Thalassobaculum sp. OXR-137: one gene and its partners. The protein of the gene in region 2 interacts with the protein of the main gene of each other region in a pairwise test. Links are inferred from orthologs where the notes say so. Each region holds a gene or a part of one and is shown on either strand. Other genes may lie near its edges.

What was found. Proteins that work in one complex are often made in the same cells at the same time.
Region 1: the proteins of dnaE (region 2) and dnaQ interact in binary tests that used the Escherichia coli proteins (3 or more experiments, as listed by UniProt). The link is inferred for Thalassobaculum sp. OXR-137 from one-to-one orthologs.
Region 3: the proteins of dnaE (region 2) and T8K17_RS17130 interact in binary tests that used the Escherichia coli proteins (3 or more experiments, as listed by UniProt). The link is inferred for Thalassobaculum sp. OXR-137 from one-to-one orthologs.

What each region holds. Positions count from the first base shown.
Region 1 is NZ_CP139715.1:1,055,621-1,058,686, forward strand. What follows is about bases 21-3,019. They hold dnaQ (DNA polymerase III subunit epsilon), read right to left. Parts: upstream 1,876-3,019; coding sequence 1,165-1,875; downstream 21-1,164. Other genes in these bases: T8K17_RS04930 (histidine phosphatase family protein), read left to right, coding at 21-552; secB (protein-export chaperone SecB), read left to right, coding at 604-1,098; coaE (dephospho-CoA kinase), read right to left, coding at 1,809-2,486; T8K17_RS04950 (nucleoside triphosphate pyrophosphatase), read right to left, coding at 2,483-3,019. Outside these bases: more of T8K17_RS04930, read left to right, coding at 1-20; more of T8K17_RS04950, read right to left, coding at 3,020-3,066. UniProt on the Escherichia coli protein: DNA polymerase III is a complex, multichain enzyme responsible for most of the replicative synthesis in bacteria. The epsilon subunit contain the editing function and is a proofreading 3'-5' exonuclease.
Region 2 is NZ_CP139715.1:3,569,085-3,573,235, reverse strand. Bases 51-4,134 are described here. They hold dnaE (DNA polymerase III subunit alpha), read right to left. Parts: upstream 3,743-4,134; coding sequence 251-3,742; downstream 51-250. Other genes in these bases: T8K17_RS16505 (pentapeptide repeat-containing protein), read left to right, coding at 4,062-4,134; T8K17_RS16515 (M81 family metallopeptidase), read right to left, coding at 51-175. Also shown: more of T8K17_RS16515, read right to left, coding at 1-50; more of T8K17_RS16505, read left to right, coding at 4,135-4,151. UniProt on the Escherichia coli protein: DNA polymerase III is a complex, multichain enzyme responsible for most of the replicative synthesis in bacteria. This DNA polymerase also exhibits 3' to 5' exonuclease activity. The alpha chain is the DNA polymerase catalytic subunit.
Region 3 is NZ_CP139715.1:3,702,137-3,705,100, reverse strand. What follows is about bases 21-2,917. They hold T8K17_RS17130 (aminotransferase), read right to left. Parts: upstream 2,113-2,917; coding sequence 928-2,112; downstream 21-927. Other genes in these bases: T8K17_RS17125 (LysR family transcriptional regulator), read right to left, coding at 2,200-2,917; T8K17_RS17140 (NAD(P)H-hydrate dehydratase), read right to left, coding at 21-651. Outside these bases: more of T8K17_RS17140, read right to left, coding at 1-20; more of T8K17_RS17125, read right to left, coding at 2,918-2,964. UniProt on the Escherichia coli protein: Shows aminotransferase activity with methionine and histidine as substrates, and to a lesser extent also with phenylalanine.

The DNA.
Region 1 (3,066 bases), 2.5 Mb from region 2 along the record:
CTGCTGCGCCATGGCGAGAGCGAATTCAACGTCCACTTCTCCAAGACCCGCATCGATCCGGGCATCGAGGATCCCGCCCTGACCGAGACGGGCCGGGCCCAGGCCGCTGCGGCCGCGGAGCATCTTCGGGACCTGCCGATCCGCCGGGTCGTGGCCAGCCCCTATCGGCGGACCCTGCAGACCGCCGAGATCGTCGCCGGCCGGCTCGGCCTGGCCATCGAGATCGAGCCCCTGGTCCGCGAGCGCTGCTGGTTCGTCTGCGATGTGGGGACGCCGACCTCCAAACTGCGCCAGGACTGGCCGTCCCTCTCCTTCGGCGACCTGCCGGAGCGGTGGTGGCCCGACGGCGGCGAGAACGAGGAAGAGCTCGGCCTGCGCTGCAGCGCCTTCCGGGAGAAGCTGGGCGCCGAGACCAACTGGGACGACACCGTCTTCGTCAGCCATTGGGCCTTCATCCGCGGATTGACCGGCATGGCGGTGCCGAATGGTACCCTGCTTGCCCTGCACCGGGGGCTGGCCGCCACTATTGTCCACACTTCCCAGTCGTGTTAGCGAAGCGCAGCTAATTCTGTCCGCAAGCGGACGCTAGACCCGGGATCCTTCATGTCCGACACAAACCTCGCCACCGACCCGAATACGATGCAGGCGACGTCGATGCCGCTGCAGATCAATGCGCAGTACATCAAGGACTTCTCCTTCGAGAACCCGCGCGCGCCGGCCAGCCTGCGCCCGCAGTCCTCGCAGCCGCGGATCGACGTCAACGTGGACGTCCAGGCGTCGAAGGTCTCCAAGGACGAAGAGCTGTTCGAAGTCGTCCTGAAGATCACCGCCACCGCGAAGGTCGAGAACGATCCGCTGTTTCTGGCGGACCTGACCTATGCCGGTCTGTTCACCCTGCAGCCGATGGACGAGAACTCTCTGCACGCCGTCCTGCTGGTCGAGTGCCCGCGCCTGCTGTTCCCGTTCGCCCGCGCCATCGTGGCCGACGCCACCCGCGACGGCGGGTTCCCACCGCTGCTGATCCAGCCGGTCGACTTCGCGTCGATGTACCGGCAGAGCAAGGACTCCGCCATCGGCACGCCGGTCGCCTCGGCCTAAGCCGCGATATAAGTATCTGAATTAAAATATAAAGCCCGGTCGGACAGCGCTCCTGCCGGGCTTTTTTCAGGACCCGGCGCCGTTGAGCCAGAGCGGGCTTTTCAGCTTCTCCAGGAAGGCTGCATGGGCCGCCGCCTCCTCCGGGCTCGGCGCATGGGGTCTCGGCTCGCGGTACACCCGGTCGATCCGCTCGATCGTCTTCGGCCCGTCTCCGGTCGCGGCCGCCCCCCGGTTCTCCTCGGCCGGCGGCGCCATCAGGTCGGGCTGCCGCCCGCCGATCAGCTCAAGATAGACCGACGCCAGCAGATCGGCGTCGATCAGCGCGCCGTGAAGCGACCGGTTGGAATTGTCGATCTCGAAACGCCGGCACAGGGCGTCCAGGCTCACCTGAGCACCCGGATATTTGCGGCGGGCCATGGCGACCGTGTCCAAGGCCCGGGCCATCGGGATCGGCGGACGACCCAGCAGCTGGAGTTCCTTGTTGAGGAACTTCATGTCGAAGCTGGCGTTGTGGATCACCAGGGTCGCGTCGCCCAGGAACTCCATCACCTCGTCCGCCAACGCGGCGAAGACCGGATAGCCGGACAGGAACTCCGCCGACAGGCCGTGGACCCGGAAGGCCTCCTCCGGCATGTCGCGCTCGGGGTTGAAGTAGTGATGCAGCGTGCGTCCGGTGGGGACGTGATTGATCAGCTCCAGACAGCCGATTTCTACGACCCGGTCGCCGGTCTCAGGGTCGAGACCCGTCGTCTCCGTATCGAGCACGATTTCCCGCATGCAGCCCTCTTTCCGTCCCCGAGCCCGCGCCGGAGCCCGGTCACCAGCCGTTTCACCGACCGCATGGTATAGGCCCGGCCGAGCCCCGTGTGAATCACCCGGTCGGCCCGGCGGCGCTTCTCCGCGTCCGGCATCTGTTTCGCCAGGATACTTGCCAGGCGCTGTGCCGTCATCCCGGGTCGGGCCATCACCCGCTGGCGCTGGATGAAGCCCGGGGCGCTGACCACGGCGACAAGGTCGCACAGGAGATGGCTGCTGCCCTCCAGCAGAAGCGGGACGTCGAGAACCACGATGGGCCGGCGGTGCCGGCGGGACTGTCTGAGAAACCGGCGGGTGCGGGCGCCGACCAGCGGATGGACGATCGATTCAAGCCGCCTCAGGGCGACCGGATCCCCGAACACCCGGGCGCCCAGGGCCGGCCGGTCCACCGCGCCCTCGCGCACCGCCTCGGGAAACGCCGCGGCGATCGGAGCGACCGCCTCGCCGCCAGGCCGCATCATCGCATGAACGACCGCGTCGGAATCATGCAGCGGAATGCCGAGCCGTCGGAACATGTTGGCCGTCGTGCTCTTGCCCATGCCGATGGAGCCGGTCAGACCGACGACGATCATCGGGCGAGCACACCATGGGTCCGCAGGAACTCCAGAAGCTGCAGCAGGGGCAGGCCGAGGACCGTGAAATAGTCCCCCTCCACCCCGGTGAAGAGCTGCGCGCCGAGGCCTTCGAGCTGATAGGCGCCGACCGAAGCGAACACGTCTTCCCCGACAACATCCAGATATCTTTCGATGAATTCGTCCGAGAGCGGCCGGACGCGCATGGTCACGCTGTCCATCGCATGCCAGATCCGGCTGCCGGCACGGGCGACCACCACGGCGGTCACGAGCCGGTGGGTCTTGCCGGACAGGGCCTTCAGCGTGGCCTGGGCATGGTCGCGGTCGACCGGCTTCTCGAACCAGACCCCGCCGCAATCCAGCATCTGGTCGGAACCGATGACCAGGGCGTCCGGGTGCTTGCGCGAGATCGCAATGGCCTTCAGCTCGGCGAGCACGGTGGCCACATCCTCGGTCGTCGCATTCTCCGCGCGCAGGCTGTCCCGCACCGACCCCTCGTCCACGCCGGGGACGTCGATGGTGAAGGGCACGCCTGCGTTGCGCAGCAACTCGGCGCGGAACCGGCTGCCCGAGGCGAGCA
Region 2 (4,151 bases):
CCATGACCGCGTAGAAGCCACGCACGCCGTTATAGAGCGGCGATGGCTCCTTGCGCGCCAGCTCGGTGATCTCCGCCCCCCGGTAATAGCCGCGCTGCTCGAAGTCCCAGCGCTTGCAGGGCGGCGCGAAGGCGTTGCTTTCCAGCGAGAATCCGAGAATGGCGATACGTTTCATGGTGGGCCCTTGGGTACGTGAGGTTTATCCCGACCTCATCACCGAAACGCCGCCAGGGCAATCCACGGAAACCGCCTAAAGATCCTTCACGTAGTCGATCCCCGGCAGTGCCTTCACCGCGCCGCGCAGGCGGCTCGACACCTGGTAAGCCTCCGGCAGCTTGATGCGGACGTCGCCGCGGGCGGTCGGGACCACCACGTGGATGCGGCCGCGGCCCCTGCCCTCGTTCTGGATCAGGCTCTTCAGCGTCTCCAGGGGCGAGGTGTCGTGCAGGAAGATCTCCAGCCCGGCGGCGGTGCGCTCCACCGCCTTGTCCAGCGGCTCCACCGAGGAGGCCAGCAGGCGCAGGTTGTCGTCCTCGATCCTCGCGTCGGCGCGGACCAGCAGCGGCTCGCCCGAATCCAGCAGATCCCGGGACGCGGCCAGCACCTCGGAGAACATGGTGACCTCGAACACGCCGGTGCGGTCGGTGAGCTGGGCGAAGGCGAAGCGGTTGCCGGACTTGGAGGTCCGGATCTGCCGGCCGACCACAATGCCGGCCAGCACCAGCCGTGTCTGTCCGCCCTTGCGCGCCGCCGCCGCCTGGGCCTCGGTGGAGGAGACCACCTCCAGCCGCGCCAGGCTCTCGGCATAGGCGTCGAGCGGATGGGCGGAGAGGTAGAAGCCGAGGGCGTCGAACTCCTCCTTCAGCCGGTCCATCTGCGGCCATTCCGGACGGCGCTTCAGTCGGATGTCCTGTTCCTGCGGAGTGCCGCCGTCGACGGCGAAGAGGCTCACCTGGTTGGACTTGCGCTCGCTCGCCGCGAGGCTGACGTGACGCACGACTGTCTCAAGGCTTTCAAATAGTTCCGCGCGGTTCTTATGAAGTTGATCGAAGGCACCGGCGCGGACCAGATTCTCCAGCAGACGTTTGTTGACCTGGGTCGGGTCGGCCCGGTCGGCGAAGTCGGACAGGCTCTTGAACGGGCCGTCCGCCTCGCGCATCTCCACCAGCGCGTCCATGGCCGAGCCGCCGACATTCTTCACGGCGGCAAGGGCATAGCGGATGCCGTAGCGGCCGTCCTCCAGCTTCTCGACCGCGAAATCGCGGCGCGACTTGTTGATGTCCGGCGGCAGGAGTTCGATCTTAAGCTTCTGCAATTCCTGACGGAACACGTTCAGCTTGTCGGTGTTCCCCATGTCATAGGTCATCGACGCGGCCAGGAACTCGACCGGGTAGTTCGCCTTCAGATAGGCGGTGTGATAGCTGACCAGGGCATAGGCGGCGGCGTGGGACTTGTTGAAGCCGTAACCGGCGAAGGCGGCGATCTGGTCGAAGATGCCGCTGGCCTGACCCTTATCCACGCCCTGCTCGACGGCGCCGTTCACGAATTTCTCGCGCTGGGCGTCCATCTCCTCCTTGATCTTCTTACCCATGGCCCGGCGCAGCAGGTCGGCGCCGCCCAGCGTGTAGCCCGAGAGCCGCTGGGCCGCCTGCTGCACCTGCTCCTGGTAAATCATGATGCCGAAGGTCTCCTTCAGCACCGGCTCCAGAACCGGGTGCATGTAGTCCGGCTGCTCCTCGCCGTGCTTGCAGGCGATGTATTTCGGGATGTTGGCCATCGGGCCCGGCCGGTACAGGGCCACGAGCGCGATGATGTCCTCGAAGCGGTCAGGGCGCAGGCGGCGCAGCACGTCGCGCATGCCCGAACTTTCCAACTGGAACACGCCGGTGCTCTCGCCCTTGGCCAGCATGGCGTAGGTCGGCCCGTCGTCGAGCGGCACCTGGGACAGGTCGATCTCGATCCCCCGCTCCTTCAGGTGATCGACGGCCCGCTGCAGCACGGTCAGCGTCTTCAGGCCCAGGAAGTCGAACTTCACCAGCCCCGCCTGCTCGACCCATTTCATGTTGAACTGGGTGACCGGCATGTCGGAGCGCGGGTCGCGGTAGAGCGGCACCAGATGGTCGAGCGGCCGGTCGCCGATCACCACGCCGGCGGCGTGGGTCGAGGAGTTTCTGTACAGCCCCTCCAGCTTGAGCGCGGTCTTGATCAGGTTGGCGACGTTTTCGTCGGCGTCGCGCTGCGCCCGCAGCTCCTGCTCGGTCTGCAGCGCCTGTTCCAGGGTGACCGGATTGGCCGGATTGTTCGGCACCAGCTTGCAGATCCGGTCGACCTGGCCGTAGGGCATTTCCAGGACCCGGCCGACGTCGCGCAGGGCGGCACGGGCCTGGAGCTTACCGAAGGTGATGATCTGGGCGACCCGGTCGCGGCCGTATTTCTCCTGCACGTAGCGGATCACCTCGTCGCGGCGGTCCTGGCAGAAGTCGATGTCGAAGTCGGGCATGGACACGCGTTCGGGGTTCAGGAAGCGCTCGAACAGCAGCCCCCAGCGCAGCGGGTCCAGATCGGTGATCAGCAGCGAATACGCGACGAGCGAGCCGGCACCCGATCCGCGGCCCGGCCCGACCGGGATGTTCTTGGCCTTCGCCCATTTGATGAAGTCCGACACGATCAGGAAGTAGCCGGGGAAGCCCATCTGCTCGATGATCCCGAGCTCCATCGCCAGCCGCTCGCGATACGGCTTCGCCGCCTCCTCGCGGGCCGCCGCGTCCATCTCGGGGGTATAGACATGCGCGGCGAGCCGGCCTTCCAGCCCCCCCTCGGCCTGGGCGCGCAGTTCCTCGGCCTCGGTGCGGCCGCCCTCGGTGTCGAAGCGCGGTAGAATCGGCGCCAGCTTCTCCGGCATCACCGCGCAGCGCCGGGCAATGACGAGAGTGTTGTCGAGCGCCTCCGGCAGGTCGGCGAACAGCTCGCGCATTTCCTCCGCCGTCTTGAAGCGGTGATGCGGGGTCACGCGCCAGCGCTTGGGATTGCCGATGGTCGTGCTCTGGGCGATGCACAGCAGCACGTCCTGGGGCTCGTGCATGCCCGGATCGGCGAAGAACACGTCGTTGGTCGCCACCAGCGGCAGATCGCGGGCATAGGCGAGGTCGATCAGCGGTCCCTCGATCCGGTTCTCGTCCTCCAGGAAGTGGCGCTGCAGCTCGATATAGAGCCGCCCCGGGAACAGGGCCTCCAGCCGCGTCAGCATGGCCTCCGCGTCGGTGCGGCGCCCCTCCAGCAGCAACCGGCCCAGGCCGCCCTTCAGGCCGCCCGTGAGGGCGATCAGGCCGTCGGTGCGCCCCTCCATGTCGTCCAGGGAGATCTGCGGCGCCTCCTCCCCCGTGCCGTCGAGGAAGGCCCGGCTGACCAGGCTCATCAGGTTGCGGTAGCCGGCCTCGTTCTGGGCGATCAGCGGGAGCTGGTCCGGCAGCACGTCGCGGCCGCCGACGACCCGCAGGCCGCGCTGTTCGGTGTCGACCGGCCGGCGGATGTTGAGCTGCACGCCGACGATCGGCTGCACCCCCTCGCCCGACGCCGTCACCGCGAATTCCAGCGCGCCGAACATGTTGCCGCTGTCGGTCATGGCGACGGCGGGCATGTTGTTCTGCTTTGCCAGCTTCACGAGCTGCTTGGCGTGAATCGCCCCTTCCGCCAGGGAATAGGCGGAATGCACACGGAGATGGACGAAATCGGCGTGGGTCATGCGGGGGCCTCCGGAGGGAACACCGATCTTCCCATACCGCCCGGCGCGGTGTCACGGCGAACGTCGAAACCGACGGCGGACGGGTCCGCCGGGATCCCGCCACCGCACAACCGGGCTCGGGAATCGCCGGAGGCCCGCAGGCCTAACCCCTTGCTGCCGCGGCGTTGTACGCTCGCTCAGTCTGTCGAGAATATAGTTAAAATACGCGCTAAATCACTATAATTGAATTGATTTTTTGACGAGTCAGGCGGCCAAGTTAAGACAGTTTTAAGTCTGTTCGGGCAAGGTACACGTCCTGACTAGGGAGGTGTTTGCCGACATGTCCGTCGCAGAGCAATTGGAACCGTCCACCACACCGAACGATATCCAGTCGGTTTTTCGCGCCCATGTCGCGTACCTGCGCGGCGAG
Region 3 (2,964 bases), 130 kb from region 2 along the record:
CACGTGGCCGCGAGTGTATTTGTGATCGTCCGGACCCGCCGGGGTCAGCAGCCCGTCCCAAAGCCGCGGCGAGATCATCCGCGCCGCCGGCTCGGTCAGCGCCGGAGCGGCCGGGTCGATGCCGATATCGACGACCCGGATGCCGCCGCACAGCCGGCCCCCCGGATGCAGCAGGTGGCCGGGTTTCAGACAGTGAAAGGTGACCGTCAGGTCGGCCGGACAGGCCGTGCCGAGGACCTGGCCGGTATCGCCGTGCACGCCGCTGGGCACGTCGACGGCGACGACCGTCAGCCCGCCGCCCGCCGACCGCGTGGCGGCCCGGTCCAGCACCTCGGCGGCCACGCCCTCGACCGGGCGGGTCAGTCCGGCGCCGAACAGCGCGTCCACGAAGATCTCGGCCGACTCGACGCGCTCCGCCGTCAGCATTTCGATCGGGCCGTCCCAATAGGCCGCCGCTTCCGCCGCATCGCCTGTCAGCCGGTCGCGGGCGCCGAGCAGCGCGACCGTGACCTCCCAGCCATGAGCGCGCAGGTCATGGGCGATGACGAACCCGTCGCCGCCGTTGTTGCCCGGTCCGCAGGCGACCAGCACCCGGCCCGGCCGAAAGGCCCGGCGGATACGGCGCGCCGCCCCCTGCCCCGCACGGAGCATGAGGGTGAACCCGGTCGTTCTCTTTTCAATGGTGAACCGATCGCAGGCGCCCATCTGCTCGCAGGAGAGCAGAGTATCGCGCGTCGTCGGACCCGTCTCTGTCGGCCATGTCATGCCGACAGTGTAGGGAATTGGGGCGAGTGATGGGACTCGAACCCACGGCCTCCAGAGCCACAATCTGGCGCTCTAACCACCTGAGCTACACCCGCCACCGGGCGCCGAACCATCTCGGCTCGGCGGAGGCGTTTGTTATTCCAGCCCCGCCCTGGCGTCAACCTAAATGCCGAGGCCGACCTCCTTCAAATACGTTCCCAGCTTCTCCACCGCCCCGTCGAGCACCGGGTCCTGCTTGGCGAAGCAGAAACGGATGTAGTTCCGCGGCGCGCTCTGCGGGTCGAGATAGAAGGCGGAGACCGGGACGGCGGCCACCCCGGCATCGGTCACCAGCCGGCGGCAGAACCCCTCGTCCGTCTCCGCGTCGTAGAGATGGGCGGCGACGTCGACGAACAGGAAATACGTGCCCTGGCAGGTCACCGGCGCCAGGCCGATGGAGGTCAGGCCCTCGGTCAGCCGGTCGCGGCGCCGCGCCATCTCGTCGCGCAGCCCGTCGAAATACGAATCGTCCTGGTTCAGCCCGAAGGCGACCGCGCGCTGCAGGTTCGGCGCGGTGGTGAAGACCAGGAACTGGTGCGCCTTGGAGATCGGTCCCAGCAAGTGCTCCGGCGCGGTGACGTAGCCGACCTTCCAGCCGGTCAGCGAGAAGGTCTTGCCGGCCGAGCCGATCCGCACGCAGCGCTCGCGCATGCCGTCCAGGGTCATCAGCGGGATATGCGGGCGGCCGTCGAAGGCCAGATGCTCGTAGGCCTCGTCGCACAGGGCGTAGGCGTCGTACTTCTGGCAGAGATCGGCGATCGCCGTCAGTTCCTCGCGGCTGTAGACCTTCGAGGCCGGGTTCTGCGGATCGTTGACCACGATCATCTTGGTGCGGTCGCTGAACGACGCCTCCAGGGCCTCCAGGTCGAGCTTCCATTCCGGCGGGGTCAGCCGCACCGGGCGCGGAATGCCGCCGGCCCGCCGGATCATCGGCAGATAGCAGTCGTAGAGCGGCTCGATGACGACGACCTCGTCGCCGGGCTCGATCAGCGCCAGGAAGCAGGCCGCCAGCGCCTCGGTGGCGCCGGTGGAGACCATGACCTCCTTCTGCCAGTCGACATCGAGGCCGTAGAACCGCTTGTTGTGGGCGGCGACCGCCTGGCGCAGCTCGGGCACGCCCATCATCGGCGGATACTGGTTCGGCGGGTCGTACAGCGCCTTGGAGGCCTGCTCCAGCACCGGGTCCGGGCCGCGGTCGTCGGGGAAGCCCTGGCCGAGATTGATCGCCTTGTGCTCGATGGCGAGCCGCGACATCACCTCGAACACCGTGGTGCCGTAGGAGGACAGGAGCGAATTGGCGGCCTTCATCGGGCGGTCCCCCGTGCGTCAATATGGGTCGCGCGGTTTAGCACCGGGGGACGCGGGCGGCAACGGGCCCCGGAGATCCCCGCACCGCTAGCGCACCGCCGCCTCCAGATACTCCACCAGCCGGGCCTCGGCGGCGGAGAATTCGTGGCCTTTGCGCCAGACCAGGCCAATCTCCATCGGCGGCGGCGCGTCGATGATCGGGACCCATTCCAGCCGGCCGCCATCCAGCGACCAGGGGCGGAACAGCATCTTTGACAGGATCGTCACCCCCTGCCCCGTGGCGACCATGCTGCGCAGCGCCTCCAGGGACGTGGTCTCGAACAGCACCTTGGGCTCCAGGCCGGAGGCGGCCAGGTATTCGCGGGACGAGCGGTCGGCCTCGTCGATCTGGTAGAGCACGTAGGGGTACTCGATCACGTCGGCCCGGCTGACCGTGTCGCGGCTCGCCAGCGGATGGTTTGTCGCCACCCAGGCGCCGCGCGGGCTCTGGAACAGGCCGCGATGCTCCAGGTCCGGGGCGTTCGACAGGTTGGAGGTCAGCAGCAGCGCGATATCCACCGTGCCGGACAGCACCTGCCGCTCCATCTCCTCGCGCTCGCGCTCCAGAAGCTGGACCTTCACGTTGGGGAACGCCCGCTGGAACCGGGCCAGCGGCGGCACCAGGAAGTAGCCGGCCCCGGCATTGGTCACCCCCAGCTTGACCGTTCCCTCCACGTCGGTGCGGTCCGGGTGCATGTCGGCGACCGCGTCGGCGACCGCCGCCTCGATGTTGCGGGCATGGGCGATGAAGTTCTGCCCCTCGCGGGTGAGCGCCACGCCGCCGACCCGGCGCTCGAACAGGGTGACGCCGAG